One region of the Streptomyces sp. NPDC054840 genome, then DNA from elsewhere that is predicted to be linked to it. Evidence: riboswitches for the same ligand, from Rfam matches in the RefSeq annotation. Region 1 holds a riboswitch; the other holds the start of a gene.
The links. A riboswitch is a leader RNA that binds a small molecule or an ion and turns the genes downstream of it on or off. The one in region 1 is predicted to bind cobalamin.

Region 1 (5,231 bases):
GGGCCAGGCCGATGTGCCTCGTGTCGGCTCGGTCGTCGAGCTGGAGTCGATACCGCGGTACGCCGTTCGGGCTGCGGGACCGGGGAGCTGGCCGCCCACCTGGCCAGGGTGGGCTACGCCGTCGACCTCACGGACAGCGCGATCGCCCGAGCCCGCGAAGAGCACGCCGCCGTCGAGGGCGTGCGCTGGCTACAGCTGGACATCGAGCGCGACGACCCGGCCCCGCTACACGAGGAGGGATACGACCTGATCACGCTGCGGCTGGTATACCCGTTCGTGCGAGACCGCGGCCAGATCGTTCACGGGCTGGGCGAGCGGCTGCGAGACGGCGGCGCACTCGTCGCCATCACCCCGGTCGTCGAGAACACCCCCGCGGAGCGGCGCGGGATCGCCCTGGACGAGGACGAGATCACGCTGCTCGGTGCGGGCTGGGCCACGGTGGAGCGGTTGGACGCGGACGGTCTGGCTTTCCTGGTCCTGCGTGGGCCGTGCCATCTCGACGCCCGGGCCGTCGAGAAGCGGCCGACCATCGGTCACGCCCTGACCGGCGCCCTCGCCGTCGTCACCGACGACGCTGGCCGGGTCCTGCTGGGCCGCTCCCGGAGCGGCATGCTCGAGCTGCCCGGCGGCAAGACCACCGGCCCGGAGGACTTCGCCGCCGCGGCGGTGCGCGAATTCGCCGAGGAGACCGGGCTGGTCGCCGATCCGGCCGACGCGCACGTGGTGACGATGCTGGTCGACGACAGCCACGGGGTCCCGCGGCTGACGGCCGTCGTCCGCATCACCGCCTGGACGGGCACTCTGGCCAACCCCGAGCCGGATAAGTTCGACCGCTGGGAGTTCTTCGACCTCCACGCCCTCGGCTGCGTCGGGGACGTGTTCGCCCCGGCCGCTCTCGCGCTCGACGCCGTGTGGCCCGGCGTCCTTCCCGGCGTGCCGCCGGCGACCTCCTACCTCATCGCCGCCGACCAGCCGCCCGTGCCGGCGGAGGCCGCCAGGCTGCGCGCGTCGATGACTCAGATGGTCACCGACGGCGGCTGGGCCCCCTCCGCGCTGGTGCAGGAGGCGCTGTGGACCGTGCCCCGGCACCGTTTCGCCCCGGAGGCGAACCTCGCTGCCGCGTACGACGGCGGCGACCGGGCCGTCATCACCCGCTACGACGAGGCCGGGACGGCGATCAGCTCGGTGTCTGCGGCCTGGCTTCAGGCCGACATGATCGAGCACCTGGGCCTGGAGCCGGACGCGATGGTGTTCGAGGCGGGATCCGGCGGCTACAACGCCGAGCTGATCGCCCACGTCACCGGACCCGGCGGACGCGTGGTCACCGTCGACATCGACACGTGGGTCGTGCGCCGCACCCGCCGGTTCCTCACGGAGGCCGGCAGCGGCCGCGTCTCCGCCGTTGAAGCCGACGCCGCCCTCGGCGCACCTGGGCACCTCGTGCCGCGCGGCGGCTTCGACGCCGGCATGATCACCTACAACTGCTGGGACATCGCCCCGGCCTGGCGGGAGCAGCTGGCCGAGGGCGGCCGTCTGGTCCTGCCGCTGGAGATGGGCGGCTACACCCGGGCGATCACCTTCGAGCGGCACGGCGAGGTGCTGCGCGCCCGTCACTTCACGTACTGCGGTTTCGTCCGCGACCAAGGACAGCAGGCTCGCACCATCCCGGTCCTCGCCCTCCTCGACGGCGGGCTGACGGTCCGCTTCGAGCACGGCACCGCCGCCGATACGACGGGCTTGGAGGCGCTGCGCGGGCCGCGGTACGAGGTCCCCACGGGCGTGACCATGGGGGCGAACGCCTACTTCGGTTCCCTGCAGTTGTACGCGGCCACCACCCTGTCGGGCTTCTGCCGCCTGGCCGCCCACCAGGAACCGGACGAGGGTGTGACCGGCATCGCGAAGGACCGCGACGCCCCCGCGATCGTCGGCGACGCCTCGCTCGCCTACCTGATCCACGTCCAGACCAAGGACGGCGACAACCCGCAGGACAAGGAGTGGGAGTGGACCGTCCACGCCTTCGGCGAGCAGGGACCCGCGCTCGCCGAGCGGCTGGCGGCCACGGTCCGGTCCTGGGACCGCCACATCCGCGCAGACGACAACGAGCAACACTCCGATCCCGTCCTGACGGTCCACCCGGCCGGCACGCCCGACGACGCGCTGCCCGCCGGCGACGTCCTGGACAAGGACCTCTGCCGCCTGGTGTTCCGCTGGCCCGGACGTGACGTGCCGCCGCCCCGGCCTGTTGAGCACCCCGAGGCCGACGTCGTGACGGAGGGAGTGTGACGGTGGAACGGGCAGTACGCCAGGCGGTGCCGTCCGGCATCCGTGCCCGGGCGAATCCCGGAGGCCGGCTGAACCGCGTCCGACGCCCTTGATCTCGCGGGCCTTACCGTCCGGGCGCCGGTGTGGTGGAGAGTGGCGACGTTGAGGCCAGGACGCCCGGCCGCCGTTCCTTCGCCAAGGACGCCCTCGCCGGTTCGTCGCACCGACAGAGCGTGATGATCAAGAACGGATGCGTCGCGCGCACGCGGCCGCCGCCCGGCGGGTCTCGATCAGCGGCGCCACGCCGGATTTCCGAGTTCGCCTCCACCACAACGGCTCAGCGGTGCCGAGGCCACGGAGGCGGTGCACAGCTCTTCGTTTCGGATCCGTGGGCCCACGCGTGGTCAGTTGGCCGACCCACGCCTCCGATCCTGCCGCTCGCCAGACGCAACGCGGGCCCCCTCGATCTGCGGTTCGGTGTCGAAGGAGGCCCTGCGTGCAGGTTATGCTGCAAACCGTCCCACGGGGGAAGTCCGGTCGAAGTCCGGCGCTGACCCGCAACGGTAGGCGGAGCCGCACATGCGGCTCCGTGAGCCCGATTACCCGCGGTGATGAAGGCTCCTGTCAATTCGCCGTGGACTGCGAGAAGGCGCTGCGCAGGGCGCCCCGCGTCCCGGGCCGCTCCTGTCCTCATGTAGGGCACGGCCTGAGGCGAAGGCGATCCGCCCGTGGCCACACCCCTGGAACTTGAACCAGCCGCGCCACCTCACACGGCGCCTACCGGCGTCGGCCCCGCGCCCAAGCACGTATCACTGCCCCTTCTCTTCGTCACCCTGTCCGTCGCACTTGTGCTCTCCATCGTGTGTGGGGCGGGGATGGGGGCGTCGGGACTGTCCTGGGGCGAGGTACTGCGTTTTCTGTGGGCGGGACTGACCGGCGGTTCCATAGCGCATGACGAAGCGCCGGCTTACACGATCGTGTGGGAACTGCGCTTCCCCCGAGCCGTGCTGGCCGCGGTCGTCGGAGCCGGCCTGTCGGCGATCGGCGTCGCCGTGCAAGCCATGGTCCGCAACGCCCTCGCCGACCCGTTCGTCCTGGGCATATCCTCGGGCGCGGCCGTCGGTGCCAATGCCGTCCTCCTCTTCGGGGCCTTCGGCGCTCTCGGTCTGTGGGCCCTGTCCACGGCGGCCTTCCTCTCCGCGCTCCTCGCCATGGCGCTGGTGTACGCGATCGCCCGCACCGCTGATGGCCTGACCCCGCTGAGGCTCGTCCTGACGGGCACCGCGATGTACTACGGCTTCTCGGCCGTCACCACGTTCATGGTGTTCGCGGCCGAACGCGGCGAGGCGGCCCGCTCCGCGATGATGTGGCTGCTCGGCAGCCTCGGCGGAGCCAGCTGGGCCTCCGTGCCGATCGCCGCGGGAGCCGTGCTCGCCGGCCTCGCCCACCTCACTGTGTCAGCGCGTCGCCTGAACGCCCTGGCGATGGGTGATGAGACCGCGGCGGCCTTGGGGGTGGACGCGGGGAGGCTGCGCAAGGAGCTGTTCCTGGTCTGTGCCGCCGTCACGGGTGCCGTGGTCGCGGTGAGCGGTGCGATCGGTTTCGTCGGCCTGATGGTCCCGCACGCCGCACGGATGCTGGTCGGCGCCGACCACCGCCGGCTGCTGGCCGTCGCCCCACTCGCGGGCGCCGTCCTGCTGATCTGGGTGGACATCCTGTCCCGGGTGGTGCTCGCACCCGTCGAGCTGCCGGTAGGCGTGCTGACCGCCGCCATCGGCGTGCCGTGCTTCGTCCTGCTGATGCGCCGCCGCTCCTACACCTTCGGAGGCGCGTGATGCGGATCGACATCGATGCACTGACGGTCGAAATCGCCGGCGCGCGGCTGGTACGGGAGGCCACGCTACGCGCGGACGACGGGCAGGTCGTCGGGCTCGTCGGGCCCAACGGCAGCGGCAAGTCCACCCTGCTGCGCTGCGTCTACCGCGCCCTGCGCCCCTCCGCCGGTACGGTCCTGCTCGGCGGCGAGGACCTGCACTCCCTGAGTGCGCGCGAAGGCGCCCGTCGGCTGGCCGCCCTGCCCCAGGAAGCGGTCACCGAATTCGACTTCACGGTCGCGGAGGTGGTGGCGATGGGGCGACTGCCGTACCAGCGGTCCGTGGCCCGGGCCACCGACGAAGACCGGAGGATGTGCGAGGCCGCGCTGGTGAGGGTCGGGGCCGGCCACCTCGCCGACCGCGGCTTCCTCACCCTCTCCGGAGGCGAGAAGCAGCGGGTCCTGATCGCCCGCGCACTCGCACAGCAGCCCCGCGTCCTGGTGCTCGACGAGCCCACCAACCACCTCGACATCGCCCAGCAGTTGGAAGTGCTGGCTCTGGTGCGCGGCAGTGGGCTGACGGTGCTCACCGCGCTGCACGACCTCAACCTCGCCGCGCTCCACTGCGACCTCCTCTACGTCATCGACAGCGGCCGAATCGTCGCTTCCGGCGCTCCGCACGACGTGCTCACGCCCGAGTTGCTGGCCGAGGTCTTCGGCGTACGGGCCCACCGGGTACCGCATCCGGAGTCCGGCGCCGTACAGCTGCTCTTCGACCGTCTCCTGCCCACTCAGCCCGCTTCCTGAGGAGTCATGGCCATGCCGAACCTCGTACGCCCCGCCGCACTCGCATTCGCTGCCGCCCTGGTGCTCACCGGATGCGGCGCGGAGGTCACCCCTCGGGACGGGGAGGGTGGTGATGCCAAGGCTCGCGGCGGCCACTATCCGGTGACCGTCGAGAACTGCGGCCAGAAGAAGAGCTACGACAAGGCTCCACAGCGCGTGGTCACCAATGACGTCGGTATCACCGAGATCATGTTCGCGCTGGGGCTTGAGGACCGTATGGCGGGCTATGTGATGCCCGACGACAGGGGCGATCTCACATCCGTTCCCTGGAAGGACGCTTACCAGAAGACGAAGTGGCTCTCGCAGAAGA
Region 2 (5,231 bases), on a different contig from region 1:
TTGTAGAGCGTCAGCACCAGGTTGTTCGAGACGATCGAGTCGCCCGTCGCGAAGAAGGCGACCAGCCGGCCGATCATGTGCTGCTCACCGGGCGTCAGCTTCGCGAGGTCCGCGACGTCCGAGTGGAGGTCGACCTCCTCGACGGTCCAGGTGTTCTTGATCGCGTCCCGGTAGCGCTCGTAGAAGTCCGGGTACCGCATCGGGCGGAGCGTGAGCTCGAAGCCCGGGTCCAGGAGGTTCTTCTGGTCGTTGGAGCTCATTACTGGCAGGCCTCGCAGGACTCGGGGTTCTCAAGGGAGCAGGCCAGCGCCTCGGCGTCGGCCACCGCCTGCGGCAGCTCGACGGGGGTGGCCGCCTGCGCGGCGCGGGCGATCCTCGTCGCCGGGCGCGAGCGCAGGTAGTAGGTGGTCTTCAGGCCCTGCTTCCAGGCGTACGCGTACATCGAGCTGAGCTTGCCGATGGTGGGCGTCTCCAGGAACAGGTTCAGCGACTGCGACTGGTCCAGGAACGGCGTACGGGCCGCCGCCATGTCGATCAGACCGCGCTGCGGGATCTCCCACGCCGTGCGGTACAGCTCGCGGACCTCGGCCGGGATCCAGCCGAAGCCCTGGACCGAGCCGGAGGAGTCGCGCAGCGCCTCGCGGGTCTGTGCGTCCCATACGCCGAGCTGCTTCAGCTCCTCCACCAGGTAGCCGTTCACCTGGAGGAACTCACCGCTGAGCGTCTCGCGCTTGAACAGGTTGGAGACCTGCGGCTCGATGCACTCGTACACGCCGGCGATCGAGGCGATCGTCGCCGTCGGCGCGATGGCCAGCAGCAGCGAGTTGCGCATGCCGGACGTCGCGACGCGGGCGCGCAGTGCGTCCCAGCGCTCCGGCCAGTTCAGCTCGACGTCGTAGTGGTCCGGGTGCAGGACACCACGGGCGGTACGGGTCTGCTCCCAGGCCGGCAGCGGGCCGCTGCGCTCGGCGAGGTCGCAGGAGGCCTCGTACGCGGCCAGCATGATGCGCTCGGAGAGCTTGGTGGACAGGGCCTTCGCCTCGGGGGAGTCGAAGGGCAGCTTCAGCTGGAAGAAGACGTCCTGGAGGCCCATCGCGCCCAGGCCCACCGGACGCCAGCGGGCGTTGGAGCGGCCGGCCTGCTCGGTCGGGTAGAAGTTGATGTCCACCACGCGGTCGAGGAAGGTCACCGCGGTGCGGACCGTCTCGTCGATCCGCTCCCAGTCGATGTCGCGACCGTCGGCCGTGTCGATGACGAACGCGCCCAGGTTGACCGAGCCGAGGTTGCAGACGGCCGTCTCGCCGTCGTCGGTGACCTCGATGATCTCGGTGCACAGGTTCGAGGAGTGCACGACGGTGCCCGGCTCGGCGGTCTGGTTCGCCGTGCGGTTGGAGGCGTCCTTGAAGGTCATCCAGCCCTGGCCGGTCTGCGCCAGGGTGCGCATCATCCGGCCGTACAGGTCGCGGGCGGGCATGGTCTTGCGGGCCAGGCCGTCCGCCTCGGCCTTGCGGTAGGCGGCGTCGAACGCGTCGCCCCACAGGTCCACCAGCTCGGGCACGTCGGCCGGGGAGAACAGCGACCACTCGGCGTCGGCGTTCACGCGGCGCATGAACTCGTCCGGCACCCAGTGGGCGAGGTTCAGGTTGTGCGTACGGCGCTGGTCCTCGCCGGTGTTGTCGCGGAGCTCCAGGAACTCCTCGATGTCCGCGTGCCAGGTCTCCAGGTAGACGGCGGCGGCGCCCTTGCGGCGGCCACCCTGGTTCACGGCGGCGACGGAGGCGTCGAGGGTCTTCAGGAACGGCACGATGCCGTTGGAGTGGCCGTTGGTGCCGCGGATCAGCGAACCGCGGGCGCGGATGCGGGAGTACGAGAGGCCGATGCCGCCGGCGTGCTTGGAGAGCCGGGCCACCTGGTGGTAGCGGTCGTAGATCGAGTCGAGCTCGTCCAGCGGCGAGTCCAGCAGGTAGCAGGAGGACATCTGCGGGTGCCGGGTACCGGAGTTGAAGAGCGTCGGGGAGGACGGCAGGTAGTCCAGACGGCTCATCAGCCGGTACAGCGAGGTCACTTCCTCCACGGCCTGGACGCTGTCGTCGGCGGCCAGACCGCAGGCCACGCGCAGCATGAAGTACTGCGGGGTCTCGATGACCTGACGGGTGATCGGGTGGCGCAGCAGGTAGCGGCTGTGCAGCGTGCGCAGTCCGAAGAAGCCGAAGCGGTCGTCGGCGCCCTCGGCGAGGGTCAGCTCGACGAGCGAGTCGAGCCGGCTCGCGTGGGCACGGACGAACTCGGCCGTGCGGTCGGCGATGAGGCCCTCGCGGTGGCCGACCTCGACGGAGGCCGAGAAGGAGGTGGAGCCCTGGCTCGCGGCCTCGTCGCGCACGGCCAGCGTCAGCAGGCGGGCGGCGAGCCGGGAGTAGGCCGGGTCCTCGGAGATCAGACCGGCGGCGGCCTCGGTGGCCAGCCCGCGCAGTTCGGCGTCGTCGGCGGCGGAGCTGCGGCCGCGCAGCGCGGAGGCGGCGACCCGGCCGGGGTCGGTGTCGGGGAGGTCCGCCGTCAGTTCGGTGAGGGTACGCAGCAGCGTGGCCCCCGGGCCCTCGGTGTTGTCGCCAGAAGTGGACTCGGCGCGCGGTGCGGAAGGCGCGATGGTCACGGCGGGAGCTCTCCCTCGCTCGGCCCGGTCATCGGCGGAGCGGGGCGCGAGCGGGCGCACGCGGGCGCGACGAGAACGCGTACCCCGCATGGCGTCCACCGGCCCAACCGCGAGGCCCGGACGAATCGGCACCCGGTTCGGTCGAGCCGGGCGCGCTGACGGCAGGTCATCGGACTTGGTGTCCGGTAGCCGGACACTTCATACCGTTGCGGGACAGTTCCGGATTCGCACCGGATTCCCCTGCGGCGACAGCAGGCATGAGCATACATGTGGGGGCGGCCCTCTGCGGTAACCCCCACATGTAGTGTCGACGTGGCTACAGCTTGAGCCGGTAAGTGAGGAGTGTCAGGCCTTCGATCGGCGCCCAGTCCCGCTCCGGAGTGCGTACGAAGCCCAGTCGCGCGTAGATCCGGTGGGCCCCGGCCATGCTGCGCTGGGTGGAGAGAACCAGGCCGGTCACACCCTCCAGGGCCGTCGCCCGCTCGATGCAGGCCCGCACCAGAGCCTCGCCGGCGCCCTGGCCCCGCGCCGCGTGGGCCACCGCGAGCATGCGGAACTCCGCCTCGTCCGGGGCGGCGATGTCGGCGAGCGGACTGCCCGGAGGGGCGAAGGTCACACCGCCCAGCAACCGACCGTCCCGCACGGCGACGAGCACCTCGCCCCCGGCGGCCCGGCCGGCCACGTCGCGCAGCACGTTCGCGTAGTGGTCGTCCTCGTTGGAGTCCAGATGCCCGTCGGCGAGGTAGGCCTGCGCCGTGATCGCACCCAGCTCCGCGTACTCGGCGGGCCGCACCGCCCTGATCACCGTGTCCATGCGGTCGAGTGTGCAGGACGGGTGTTGGGGGGCGGCGCCATCGTCGGAGACGGCACCGTCGAGGAAGGTGAGCGAGGCATGACCGTGATGACCGACCGCCCCCACATGCTGACCGAGGAGTTCGAGACCCTCGCGCGTATAGGCGCCAGAGAGGTGGAGGGGCTGCGGTTGGAATTCATCGACGGGAAGCTGGGGGTCAAGGCGGTGCCTGATGGGGATCAGGACCGGATCGTTGTGTGGCTGTCCCGCATCTGTATGCAGCTCCGGCCCGAGGTCTGGCTCCACGTGGAACGCGGCCTGAAGGTCGAGCAGTACCGTTCGGGCCGGGCGCGCCCGGATGCCTCCCTCGCCCCGGATGGCGCATTCGAAGGGCAGGGGGAATGGGCCGACCCGGCTCCTGTCCTGATGGTCGTCGAGGTTACGTCGTACGACTCCGGCACCGACGAACGCGACCGTAAGGCGAAGCCGCCCGCGTACGCGGCGACAGGCATCCCCGTCTACCTCCTCATCGACCGGGACAACTGCCTGGTGCATGTCCACAGCGATCCCGACGGGAGGCTGTACGAGACGGTGCGCACCATCCCCTTCGGCAAGGACGTCGAGCTGCCTGAGCCCGTCGGGTTCTCCTTCCCGACCGAGCCCCTCAAGGACTGGGTGCGCTGAGGAATGCCGAAGGGCCCCGCTGCCTCAGGTGGCGGGGCCCTTCGTGCGCGTCAGCAGCAGCGGAAGCCCTCGCGGGGGTCCGCCTCGCGGGCGTCCGTACGGGCGCGTTCGAAGGCGCGGCGGGTCAGGACCTCCGCGTCCGGGTCGTGGGTGCGGGCGTGGGCCACGTACCGGTCGTACGCGGCCTCCCCGGAGAACTCCCGTACGTAGAACCTGGCCCTGGCCAGCACGCTCCGTACGGTGCTCACGCCACCGGCTCCTTGACGTGTCCGCCGCCCGCGTCCGGACCCGCCGCGGCGAGCTCCGCCCGCTCCCCGGCGGTCGCGATCAGCCCGGCCGGGGCGACGATCTTCGACTCGGTCCACGGGGTCTCGGAGAGGGTCGCCGACCCCGGGTCGCGGACGGCCTTGAGGCAGGTCCTGGCCGCGTCCGCGAGGACCACGATGATCAGGAGGGCGAAGAGGGCGCACAGGACGCCGTCGACCGTGGCGTTGGTGACCACGGTGTGCATGTCGTCCATGTTCTTGGCGGGCGCCAGGACCTTGTCGGCGTCGATTCCGGCCTGGTACTTGTCGCGCTGGGCGAAGAAGCCGACCTTCACGTCGTCGGAGAAGATCTTCTGGTAGCTCGCGGTGAGGGTCACCGTGGCGTCCCAGACCAGCGGAACGCCCGTCACCCAGGCCCACTTGAGCCGGCCGGACTTGATCAGCAGCGTGGTGCAGACGGCCAGCGCGACCGCGGCGAGCAGCTGGTTGGCGATGCCGAAGAGCGGGAAGAGCTGGTTGATGCCGCCGAGCGGGTCCTTGATGCCGACCCACAGGAAGTAGCCCCAGCCGGCCACGACGATCGCGCTCGCGAACCACACGCCGGGCTTCCAGCTGACGTCCTTGAAGGACTTGTGCACGTTGCCGAGGGTGTCCTGGAGCATGAACCGGCCCACGCGGGTGCCCGCGTCGAGCGTCGTCAGGATGAAGAGCGCCTCGAACATGATGGCGAAGTGATACCAGAACGCCTTCATGCCGGCGCCGCCGACCACGGCGGAGAAGATCTCCGACATTCCGAGTGCGAAGGTCGGCGCGCCGCCCGTGCGCGAGAGCAGACTGG

Region 2: linked by a shared signal. The riboswitch ahead of ACWGIU_RS07530 (ribonucleoside-diphosphate reductase subunit alpha) and the one ahead of ACWGIU_RS11335 (FecCD family ABC transporter permease) in region 1 are both predicted to bind cobalamin.

The regions. Positions count from the first base shown of each region.
Region 1 covers NZ_JBSGZP010000114.1:570-5,800, reverse strand. Annotated here, with positions in the region: gene fxlM (methyltransferase, FxLD system) at 109-2,283, shown strand; cobalamin riboswitch at 2,745-2,887, shown strand; gene ACWGIU_RS11335 (FecCD family ABC transporter permease) at 2,991-4,097, shown strand; gene ACWGIU_RS11330 (ABC transporter ATP-binding protein) at 4,097-4,882, shown strand; partial or broken gene ACWGIU_RS11325 (ABC transporter substrate-binding protein) at 4,895-5,231, shown strand, end outside.
Region 2 covers NZ_JBSGZP010000065.1:5,171-10,401, forward strand. Annotated here, with positions in the region: gene ACWGIU_RS07525 (ribonucleotide-diphosphate reductase subunit beta) at 1-260, opposite strand, end outside; gene ACWGIU_RS07530 (ribonucleoside-diphosphate reductase subunit alpha) at 260-2,650, opposite strand; cobalamin riboswitch at 2,794-2,915, opposite strand; gene ACWGIU_RS07535 (GNAT family N-acetyltransferase) at 2,967-3,464, opposite strand; gene ACWGIU_RS07540 (Uma2 family endonuclease) at 3,543-4,127, shown strand; gene ACWGIU_RS07545 (YbdD/YjiX family protein) at 4,178-4,375, opposite strand; gene ACWGIU_RS07550 (carbon starvation CstA family protein) at 4,372-5,231, opposite strand, start outside.